Regions from separate parts of the Stenotrophomonas sp. YJH_SMC_64 genome, predicted to be linked through region 3. Evidence: predicted binding sites of a transcription regulator. Region 3 holds the regulator's gene; each other region holds the start of a gene.
The links. The regulator FliA, encoded in region 3, starts transcription of late flagellar genes. The targets are predictions, from matches to a motif close to TAAAGTTTNNCNNNCNNNGGCCGATAA.
Positions count from the first base shown of each region.

Region 1: a site for FliA is predicted at 1,027-1,053, ahead of AC5P9L_RS10880 (methyl-accepting chemotaxis protein). Genes of this name have one in related genera too.
Region 2: a site for FliA is predicted at 1,038-1,064, ahead of AC5P9L_RS07725 (GGDEF domain-containing protein). Genes of this name have one in related genera too.
Region 4: a site for FliA is predicted at 771-797, ahead of AC5P9L_RS18035 (methyl-accepting chemotaxis protein). Genes of this name have one in related genera too.

Region 1 covers NZ_JCAFUN010000009.1:8,405-10,602, reverse strand. The annotation lists gene mnmA (tRNA 2-thiouridine(34) synthase MnmA) at 1-307, shown strand, start outside; gene hflD (high frequency lysogenization protein HflD) at 304-918, shown strand; gene AC5P9L_RS10880 (methyl-accepting chemotaxis protein) at 1,082-2,198, shown strand, end outside.
Region 2 covers NZ_JCAFUN010000006.1:56,197-58,394, forward strand. The annotation lists gene AC5P9L_RS07715 (YqcC family protein) at 1-90, shown strand, start outside; gene fghA (S-formylglutathione hydrolase) at 154-984, shown strand; gene AC5P9L_RS07725 (GGDEF domain-containing protein) at 1,173-2,198, shown strand, end outside.
Region 3 covers NZ_JCAFUN010000021.1:11,449-13,646, forward strand. The annotation lists gene AC5P9L_RS19630 (protein phosphatase CheZ) at 1-102, opposite strand, end outside; gene cheY (chemotaxis response regulator CheY) at 102-494, opposite strand; gene AC5P9L_RS19640 (RNA polymerase sigma factor FliA) at 552-1,295, opposite strand; gene AC5P9L_RS19645 (MinD/ParA family ATP-binding protein) at 1,292-2,179, opposite strand; gene flhF (flagellar biosynthesis GTPase FlhF) at 2,166-2,198, opposite strand, start outside.
Region 4 covers NZ_JCAFUN010000017.1:85,406-87,603, forward strand. The annotation lists gene AC5P9L_RS18035 (methyl-accepting chemotaxis protein) at 1-741, opposite strand, end outside; gene AC5P9L_RS18040 (L,D-transpeptidase family protein) at 974-1,936, shown strand; gene AC5P9L_RS18045 (M23 family metallopeptidase) at 1,941-2,198, shown strand, end outside.

The DNA.
Region 1 (2,198 bases), on a different contig from region 3:
GCTGTCCGAGCGCCTGCGTTCGGAAACCGCGCACTGGATCGCCGGTTCGCCGCCGGCACGGCGCTTCGAATGCACCGCCCAGACCCGCTACCGCCAGCCCGATGAGCCGTGTACGGTCCAGGTGCTGGACGATGGCAGCGTGCTGGTCACCTTCGCGCGCCCGCAGCGCGCCGTTACCCCCGGTCAATCGCTGGTGCTGTATGACGGTGACGTGTGCCTGGGTGGCGCGGTGATCGCCGCCACCGATGCGCCGCTGGAACAGCGCCTGCGCACCACCCCTTCCCCTTTTGAGGTAATCGCTGCATGAGTTTCACTGTCGACGACCGCGTCCTGGCCCTGGCCGGCATTGCCCAGGCCCTGCAGCAGGTACGCCGTATCGCCGATACCGGCCATTCCGACGCCGCCGCCGTGCGCACCGCCGTGGACAGCGTGTTCCGTGTCGATGCGTCCTCGCCGCAGGAGGTGTTCGGTGACCGCCATGCACTGAAGTCCGGCCTGCGCCTGCTGCACAACTACTTCCGCAGCCAGGGCCAGGACCCGATCCTGCCCAAGCTGGCCCTGTCGGTGCTGCAGCTGGAGCGCCGCTTCGTTCAGGATGGCGCCACCGTGAACAAGGTCGCCTCGGGCATCGAGCGGGCCCAGCGCCAGGCCAACGAACTGGGCGACAGCGGCCACCCGGACGTGCTGGCCAACCTGGGAGGCCTTTACGCCGACACCATCAGCCACCTCAAGCCGCGGGTCATGGTGCAGGGCAACCCGCACTATCTGGGCCAGGCTGGCGTGGTGGCCGAGATCCGCGCCCTGCTGCTGGCCGCGGTGCGCGCGGCGGTGCTGTGGCGGCAGCTGGGTGGCAGCTACTGGGACTTCCTGTTCGGGCGAAAGGCGATGATCGAGGCCGTGGACCGGCAGCTGGCCTGAGGGTGTGGGGTCGGATCCCTTTCCAGCACGGAAAGGGCTCTGACCCCGAAGCCGCCAAGGCGCCGGAAAACCGGCGCATTCAGAATGCACTTCGAGGCATATCGACGTTAAAGAGAAAGGGGGTACGGCCGATACATCCTCCGTGCACCTCCCGAGAACGTCCATGTACTCACGCATTTTCATCCGTCTGGCCGCCCCCCTGGCTCTGACCCTGCTGCTCCCCTTCGCCATCGGTTTCGAATGGCCGGCCGCCCTGCGCTGGGCGATCCTGACCACGATGACGCTGAGCTGGCTCGGCTTTGCGTGGTGGACCACCCGCGCCCAGGCACACCGTTCCCCGGAACACGCCCGTGTCCTGCGTGAGCAGGACCAGCTGCTGACCGAACTGCGCAATTTCGTCGGCAACGAGATCGAGGGTTCGCGCGGCGAAGTGGAACGCGCCCGTGACCTGATCCGCCAGGCCGTCTCCAGCCTCGGTGGCAGCTTCGATGCGATGAACCGCAAGTCTCGCCAGCAGAGCCAGGCCCTGTCGCGCATCGTCGACCGCGCCGGTGACGAAGGCAATGCCGGCCTCGACGTTGCCCGTTTCGCCCAGCACGCCAGCCACCGCATGGAACAGCTGGTCGAAGCGCTGGAACAGGTGAGCGGCCAGAGCAGCACCACCGTGCAGCACATCGACCAGATGGCGCAGCACCTTGATGGCATCTTCGCGCTGCTGGAGGACGTCAAGTCGATCGCCGACCAGACCAACCTGCTGGCCCTGAACGCTGCCATTGAAGCGGCACGTGCCGGTGAAGCCGGTCGTGGCTTCGCGGTGGTCGCCGACGAAGTGCGCAACCTGTCCGAGCGCTCGACCACCTTCAACGAGCAGATCCGCAAGCTGGCACACAGCTCCAAGGACGCCATCGCCAAGGTGCGCGAGACGGTCTCGCACATGGCCTCGCGTGACATGGACCGCTCCCGCGAAGCGCGCCAGGAAGCGGCGGCGATGCTCGACAACGTCGCGCAGATCAACGCCTCGCTGGGTGACGGCATGCGCGAAGTGTCCGAGTGCGCCCGTTCGATCGATGGCAGCGTAGCCGAAGCCGTGCGCGCCCTGCAGTTCGAAGACATCGCCACCCAAGCGCTGGGCGGCGTGCACACCCACCTGGACCGCCTGACCGCGATCAACCGCGAAGCGGTGGCCCTGCAGGAACTGCTGCACCGCAATGGCGGCGTATTCGACGAAGAGATCGCCACCGCCCTGCAGCGCACCGGCAGCCGCCTGCGCGAACTGCGCA
Region 2 (2,198 bases), on a different contig from region 3:
GACGGCCAGCCTGGCGTCGAATCATTGCTGCGCCTGCTGGCACAGCTGGATGAACGGATCAACCAAGGCATCCACGCCGGGCGTGGATAACCCGACCAAGGTCGGCATCTACCAGAAGCACGCGTGCGCTGACGCGCCGCGCAGGAGAGCACCATGGAACGCATTGAACACCGCGCATGTTTTGGCGGCTGGCAGGACGTCTACCGCCATCATTCGACCACGCTGGGCTGCGACATGCAGTTCGCCGTGTACCTGCCACCGCAGGCGGAAACACAGAAGCTGCCGGTGCTGTACTGGCTGAGCGGCCTGACCTGCACCGAGCAGAATTTCATCACCAAGGCCGGCGCGCAGCGTTATGCGGCCGAGCACGGTGTGATCATCGTCGCGCCCGACACCAGCCCGCGCGGTGATGACGTAGCCGATGCCGAGGGCTACGACCTGGGCAAGGGGGCAGGGTTCTACCTCAATGCCACCCGCGCACCGTGGGCGAAGCACTACCGCATGCATGACTACGTGGCGCAGGAGCTGCCGGCGCTGATCGAGGCGAACTTCGCGGTGACCAACGCGCGCGCGATCAGTGGCCATTCGATGGGCGGCCATGGCGCGCTGGTGATCGCGCTGCGTAACCCCGGGCGCTATCGCAGCGTGTCGGCGTTTTCGCCGATCGTCGCGCCCAGCCACGTGCCGTGGGGGCAGAAGGCCTTCCATGCCTATCTGGGCGACAACCCGGCCGACTGGGCGCAATGGGATGCCTGCGAGCTGATCGCTATGGCTGACGAGCGCCTGCCGCTGCTGGTCGACCAGGGCGAGGCGGACGAGTTCCTGCAGACCCAGTTGCAGCCGCAGCGCCTGCAGCAGGCCTGCGACGCCGCCGGCCATCCGCTGACCCTGCGCCTGCAGCCCGGCTACGACCACAGCTACTACTTCATCGCCAGCTTCATCGGCGAGCACATCGCCCACCACGCCCGCGCCCTGCAGGGCTGAGGGCTTTCCGGTAGCGCCGGCCGCTGGCCGGCAACCTGCAGCCCTGTGATTCATTGGGTTTGCCGGCCAGCGGCCGGCACTACCATCGCGGTGCACTCGGAGTGTCGTTTTGCCGCAGTGGATCACGCCGCTGTGGCGTGCCGGCGCGCTATCGTGCGCGTAGACGGCCTTGCGGATCGGGGGGATGCATGCCGGTAGTGCTGGCGCTGCTGTATGTGCTGTGCCATGGCCTGGTGCTGGCCCTGTGGCCTGGCCCCGCCGGGGTAGGCTCCTTCGTTTTCCTGACCGGCGCACCGCTGCTGGCCGCCGCCGCGTGCCTGGTGCGGGCGCAACGTGACCGCGCCGCTCTGGGCTGGCGTTCTACCGCGATGGCACTGCTGCTGTGGGCCGGCGGCATGACGTTCAACATGGTGGATGCGCTGGGTGCCGGCCGGGCTGACTTCACCCCACGCGTCAGCCTGTTGTTGTACGTGCTGTATGGCGTGCCCCTGGTGTTCATCCTGGCGCGGGCACGCCGCGAGCGCCTGAGCATCAGCCTGATCGACGCGGCGATGGCGGCGCTGCTGGGTGTGCTGTTCTTCGTGCACACCGCATCGTTCGCCGCCCGTGTCGAGGTCGACGCCCATGCGATGTCCAACATGCAGCGCATGTTCGACATCCAGAACCTGTGTATCGCCGCGTTCGCCGTGGTGCGATGGCTGGCCGGCGACGTGCCCGAACGGCGCAGGTTCTTCCGCGCACTGGCGCTGTACGCGATGGCCTATCTGCTGGTGGCCTACTACATCAACCATTACACGTCCGACGATGCATTCGGTGCGTTCAACGATCTGCTGATTGACATACCTTTCCTGCTGATCGCCTGCCTGGCGCTGGACACGGCGCCGGACGCAGGCACAACGCCGCACCCGCGGCTGGCGAGGACGGTGCAGGCCGCCGGTCCGATCATCCTGCCATTGCTGCTGCTGGTGGTCGGCACGCTGGTGGTCGATCATGCGCGGCCGTTGGCCGTTGCCGGCTTCGTCGTAGCCACCCTTGGCTTCGGCCTGCGCAGCGTCCTGCTGCAGACCGATCTTCTGGAACGCCAGGCAGCACTGGATCAACTGGCGCGGCAGGATGGCCTGACCGGCGTGGCCAACCGCCGCGAGTTCGACGCACGGCTGACGTCCGAGTGGAATCGCGCACGGCGCAGCGGCACCGAGCTGGGCCTGCTGCTG
Region 3 (2,198 bases):
GTCGATGCGCTGCCGCCAGGCGGCCTCGTCACCGGACTCGAGTGCGTCCAGGGCTTCCTGCAGGCGCAGGGAGAGGGCGCTCTTGTCGACCGTGGTATCCATCAGGCGCTGGCCGCCAGGCGTTCGAAGATCTTGCCGAGCTTCTCTTCCAGCGTCTGCGCAGTGAACGGCTTGATGATGTAGCCGTTCACGCCGTTCTGGGCGGCTTCGATGATCTGTTCGCGCTTGGCTTCGGCGGTGACCATCAGCACTGGCAGTGTCTTCAGCTTGGCATCGGCACGGATCGCCTTCAGCAGCTCGATGCCGGTCATCACCGGCATGTTCCAGTCGGTGACCACGAAATCGAACGGCTGGCTCTGCAGCAGCGACAGCGCGGCATGCCCGTCCTCGGCTTCGGCGGTATTGGTGAAGCCCAGATCGCCCAGCAGGTTCTTGACGATCCGACGCATGGTCGAGAAGTCATCGACGATCAGGATGCGCATGTTCTTGTTCAAAGCAGAGTTCCTTTGTTGTTCATTCCGGGCGGCCGGGGGCAGCCGCCTCGGGCATGTTCATTCTTCCAGGCCGGCGTCCGCCGCCTCGAAAATCTTGAGCCGGCCACGCAGGCGCAGCACCGCCTGGCCGTGGATCTGGCAGACCCGCGACTCGCTCACGCCGAGCACCGCGCCGATCTCCTTCAGGTTCAGTTCCTGCTCGTAGTAGAGCGAGAGCACCAGCTGTTCGCGCTCGGGCAGGTGGCCGATGGCCTTGCCCAGCTCGCGGCCGAACTCACCACGCTCCAGCACCTGCTGCGGGGTCGGGCCGCCCTGGGCGACGGTGTCCAGCTCGCCCTGGTCCTCGATGCGCGACTCCAGGCTCAGCACCTGGCCACGTGCGGCGTCTTCCATCAACCGCAGGTATTCGGGCAGCGGCATCTCCATCGCGGCGGCCACTTCGGTGGCGCTGGCGGCGCGGCCGCTGCTCTGTTCCAGGCGGCGGATGGTGGCGGCGGCATCGCGTGCACGGCGGTGCACGGAGCGCGGCACCCAGTCGCCACGGCGGATCTCGTCGATCATCGAACCGCGGATGCGGATCGAGGCATAGGTCTCGAACGAGGCGCCCTGGTCGGCGTCGTAGCTGCGCGACGCTTCTATCAGGCCCATCATGCCGGCCTGGATCAGGTCGTCCACTTCAACGCTGGCCGGCAACCGCGCGGCCAGGTGGTGGGCGATGCGCCGCACCAGGTCCGAATGCTGGGCGATGACCTCGTTGGCCGCCGAGCGCTGGACTTCCCTGTACTGGGCTGCGCCTTTCATGCGGCCACCCCGCGCTGCTTGAGGATGCGCTCGAGGAAGAACTCGACGCCGCCACGCGGTTCGGTCGGCGCCTGCCAGCGTGCGGTGCGACGCGCGATCTCGGTGATCGCCAGCGCGGCCGGGCTGGACGGGTAGGCCTTCACCACCGGCTGCTGGCGCTGCACCGACAGGCGCAGCCAGTCGTCCTGCGGCACGCAGCCCAGGTAGTTCAGCGAGACATCGGCGAGGAACTTCTCGCAGACGCGGGTCAGCTTTTCGTACAGCACGCGGCCCTCGTTGGGGTCGCGCACCATGTTGGCCACTACCTGGATGCGGTCCACGCCGCGTTCGCGCGACAGCACCTTGATCAGCGCGTAGGCGTCGGTGATCGAGGCCGGCTCGTCACAGACCACCACCACGGTGTCCTGCGCGGCCTGGCAGAAGGTCAGCACGCCGTCGGTGATGCCTGCGGCGGTGTCCACCACCATGATGTCCAGTTCGCGTTCCAGCTCGGAGAACACGTTGACCAGGCCGACGTGCTCGGCCGGGGCCAGCTCGGCCATGTGCCGGCGGCCGGACGCGGCCGGCACCACCAGCACGCCGTTCGGGCCTTCGACGATGACGTCGTCCAGCGAGCAGCGGCCGGCGACCAGGTCGGCCAGCGTGAAGGTCGGGTTCAGCCCCAGGATCACGTCGATGTTGGCCAGGCCCAGGTCGGCGTCCAGCAGCAGCGTGCGCTTGCCCATCCCGGCCAGTGCCACCGCCAGGTTGGCGGACACATTCGTCTTGCCCACGCCGCCCTTGCCGCCAGTGACGGCAATGGTGCGCACAGGGCCGAGCGGCTCGCTGCGGGTGGCCGACAGCGGGAAGGTCTTGGTCAGCTTGGCGTACTCACGCGACGGCATGGTTCAACTCCGGGTTGCA
Region 4 (2,198 bases), on a different contig from region 3:
CTGGGTCAGTTCATCGCGGCCGCCAAGGCGGAACTCCTGGTCCAGCTGGCCCTTGGACAGGCGTTCGGCCACGTTCACCGCGCGGGCCAACGGGCCGGTCAGGCTGCGCCCGATCATCACCGAGGCACCGATGCCCACCAGCAGCGCGACGCCGCCCAGCACCAGCAGCTGCAGCAGGCTGCGCTCGCCCAGGCGGATCGCCTCGGCGGCCGCCTCACGGCTTTCCTTCTCTTCGAAGTCCACGCCATCGGACAGCGCCTTGTTCCAGCCGTTGGCGGCTTCCTGCACCGGGCCCAGGGTCAGCGCCACGGCGCCCGGGTAGTCGCCCTGCTCCATGAGTTCGCTGGTCTGCTTGTTGAGCGGACGCGCGATGGCACGCTTGGCGGCGATGGTTTCGGCAATGGCCTTGCCCTCGGCGTCGCTGGGCAGCGCCTGGTAGGCCGTCCAACTGGCCTCATAGCGCTTGACCAGATCGGCGATGCGCTGCTCATCATGGCCACGGTCATCGCCCTGGCGGATCAGCATCTCGCGGCGAACGACCATCATCTGGTTGTTGGCATCGAGCATCTGCGACAACAGGCGCACCTTGGCCACGCTGACATCGACCACCTGCTGCATCGCGCGCTTCTGCACGACACTGGCGGTGGCGCCGGTGGCCACCACGGCCGCAACCAACAGCAGCAACAGGCCAAAGCCCAGCCCAAGACGCCAGGCAACCCTGACATTCCTCAAGTAGTTCATCGGTACATCCAAAACGGGGGGATGTGGCGTTATCGGCGGCCCGCCAGGCAATCTTGATCGCCAACCGCCAACGGCGTGGGGCACCATTCACCTTGGTGAGCCCTTGGCCGGCGGCACCCGCGCGGGGACGGTGGCGCAACGACCCGACTGCTCATGCAGACGTCAGATCTCTTTCACGGCGGCTCGGCGCGGCCTGCAGGCAAGGTGGTGGCGTCATCTGCTGGAGTTCCCAATGCCATTACCCGTGTACCGATCCACCCTGCTCGCTCTCTCGCTGCTGGCATCGCCGGCGTTCGCGCAGGCACCGCCGCCTGGACTGCCCGCCCCCATCGCCGAGAAGGCCGGACCGGACACCGCAGCACGTTCCGCCCTGCATGCCCAGGTGCTGCTGGATCGCGCGAATTTCTCGCCCGGCCAGATCGACGGTGAAGTGGGCAGCAACCAGCGGCGCGCGGTGTCGGGTTTCCAGGCAGCGCACGGCCTGACCGTCACCGGTGAACTGGACGACGCGACCTGGCAGGCCCTGCAGGCTGATACGGTCACCCCCCTGGCCAGCTACACGCTGACCAGCGAGGATGTCGCCGGGCCGTTCCAGGCGGTGCCGAAGGGCCCCGCCGCACAGGCCAAACTGAAATCGCTGGGCTTCAACAACGTCGAAGAGTCGCTGGGCGAACGCTTCCACGCATCCCCTGAGCTGTTGAAGCTGCTCAATCCGGGCGTGGATCTGAGCAAGGCGGGCAACCGCATCCAGGTGCCCAATATCGCACCATCGCCGCTACCGAAGGCGGCCAAGGTGGTCGTCGACAAGTCCGATTCCAGCCTGCAGCTGCTGGATGCGCAAGGCAAGGTGATCGCTCAGGTGCCGGTTTCCTCCGGCAGCCAGCATGATCCGCTGCCGATCGGCGAATGGAAGATCCTGGGCGTGTATCGCGACCCGCCGTTCCACTACAACCCCAAGCTGTTCTGGGATGCGCGCAAGGGCGAAAAGAAGGCGACACTGCCGCCGGGCCCGAACAATCCAGTCGGCCGGGTCTGGATCGACCTGTCCAAGCCACACTACGGCCTGCATGGCACGCCCGAGCCCGGCCATGTCGGCAAGACCGAGTCACATGGTTGCGTGCGCATGACCAACTGGGATGCGCTGCGCGTGGCCGATGCGGTGGATACCTCCGTCCCCGTGGTGATGCAGGAGTGAGCCGATGCGTCTTTCGCAGCTGATCGTGCTGGGCGTGCTGCTGGGACTGGGGGCCGGCTGGTGGCTGCGCCGCGATGCAGGCGAGCCGGTAGCCGCCTCGCTGCCGGAAGCACAACCGGCAGCCGCTGTGGCGCCGGCCAAGGGATCGGTAGCGCCGCTCGACACGGCCCCTGCCCCCGCCGCCATCGCACCGTCAGCCGCGCGGACTGCGGATGCGCCGTCGGGTCTGCTGCTGCCGGTACAGGGCGTCCTGGCCTCCCAG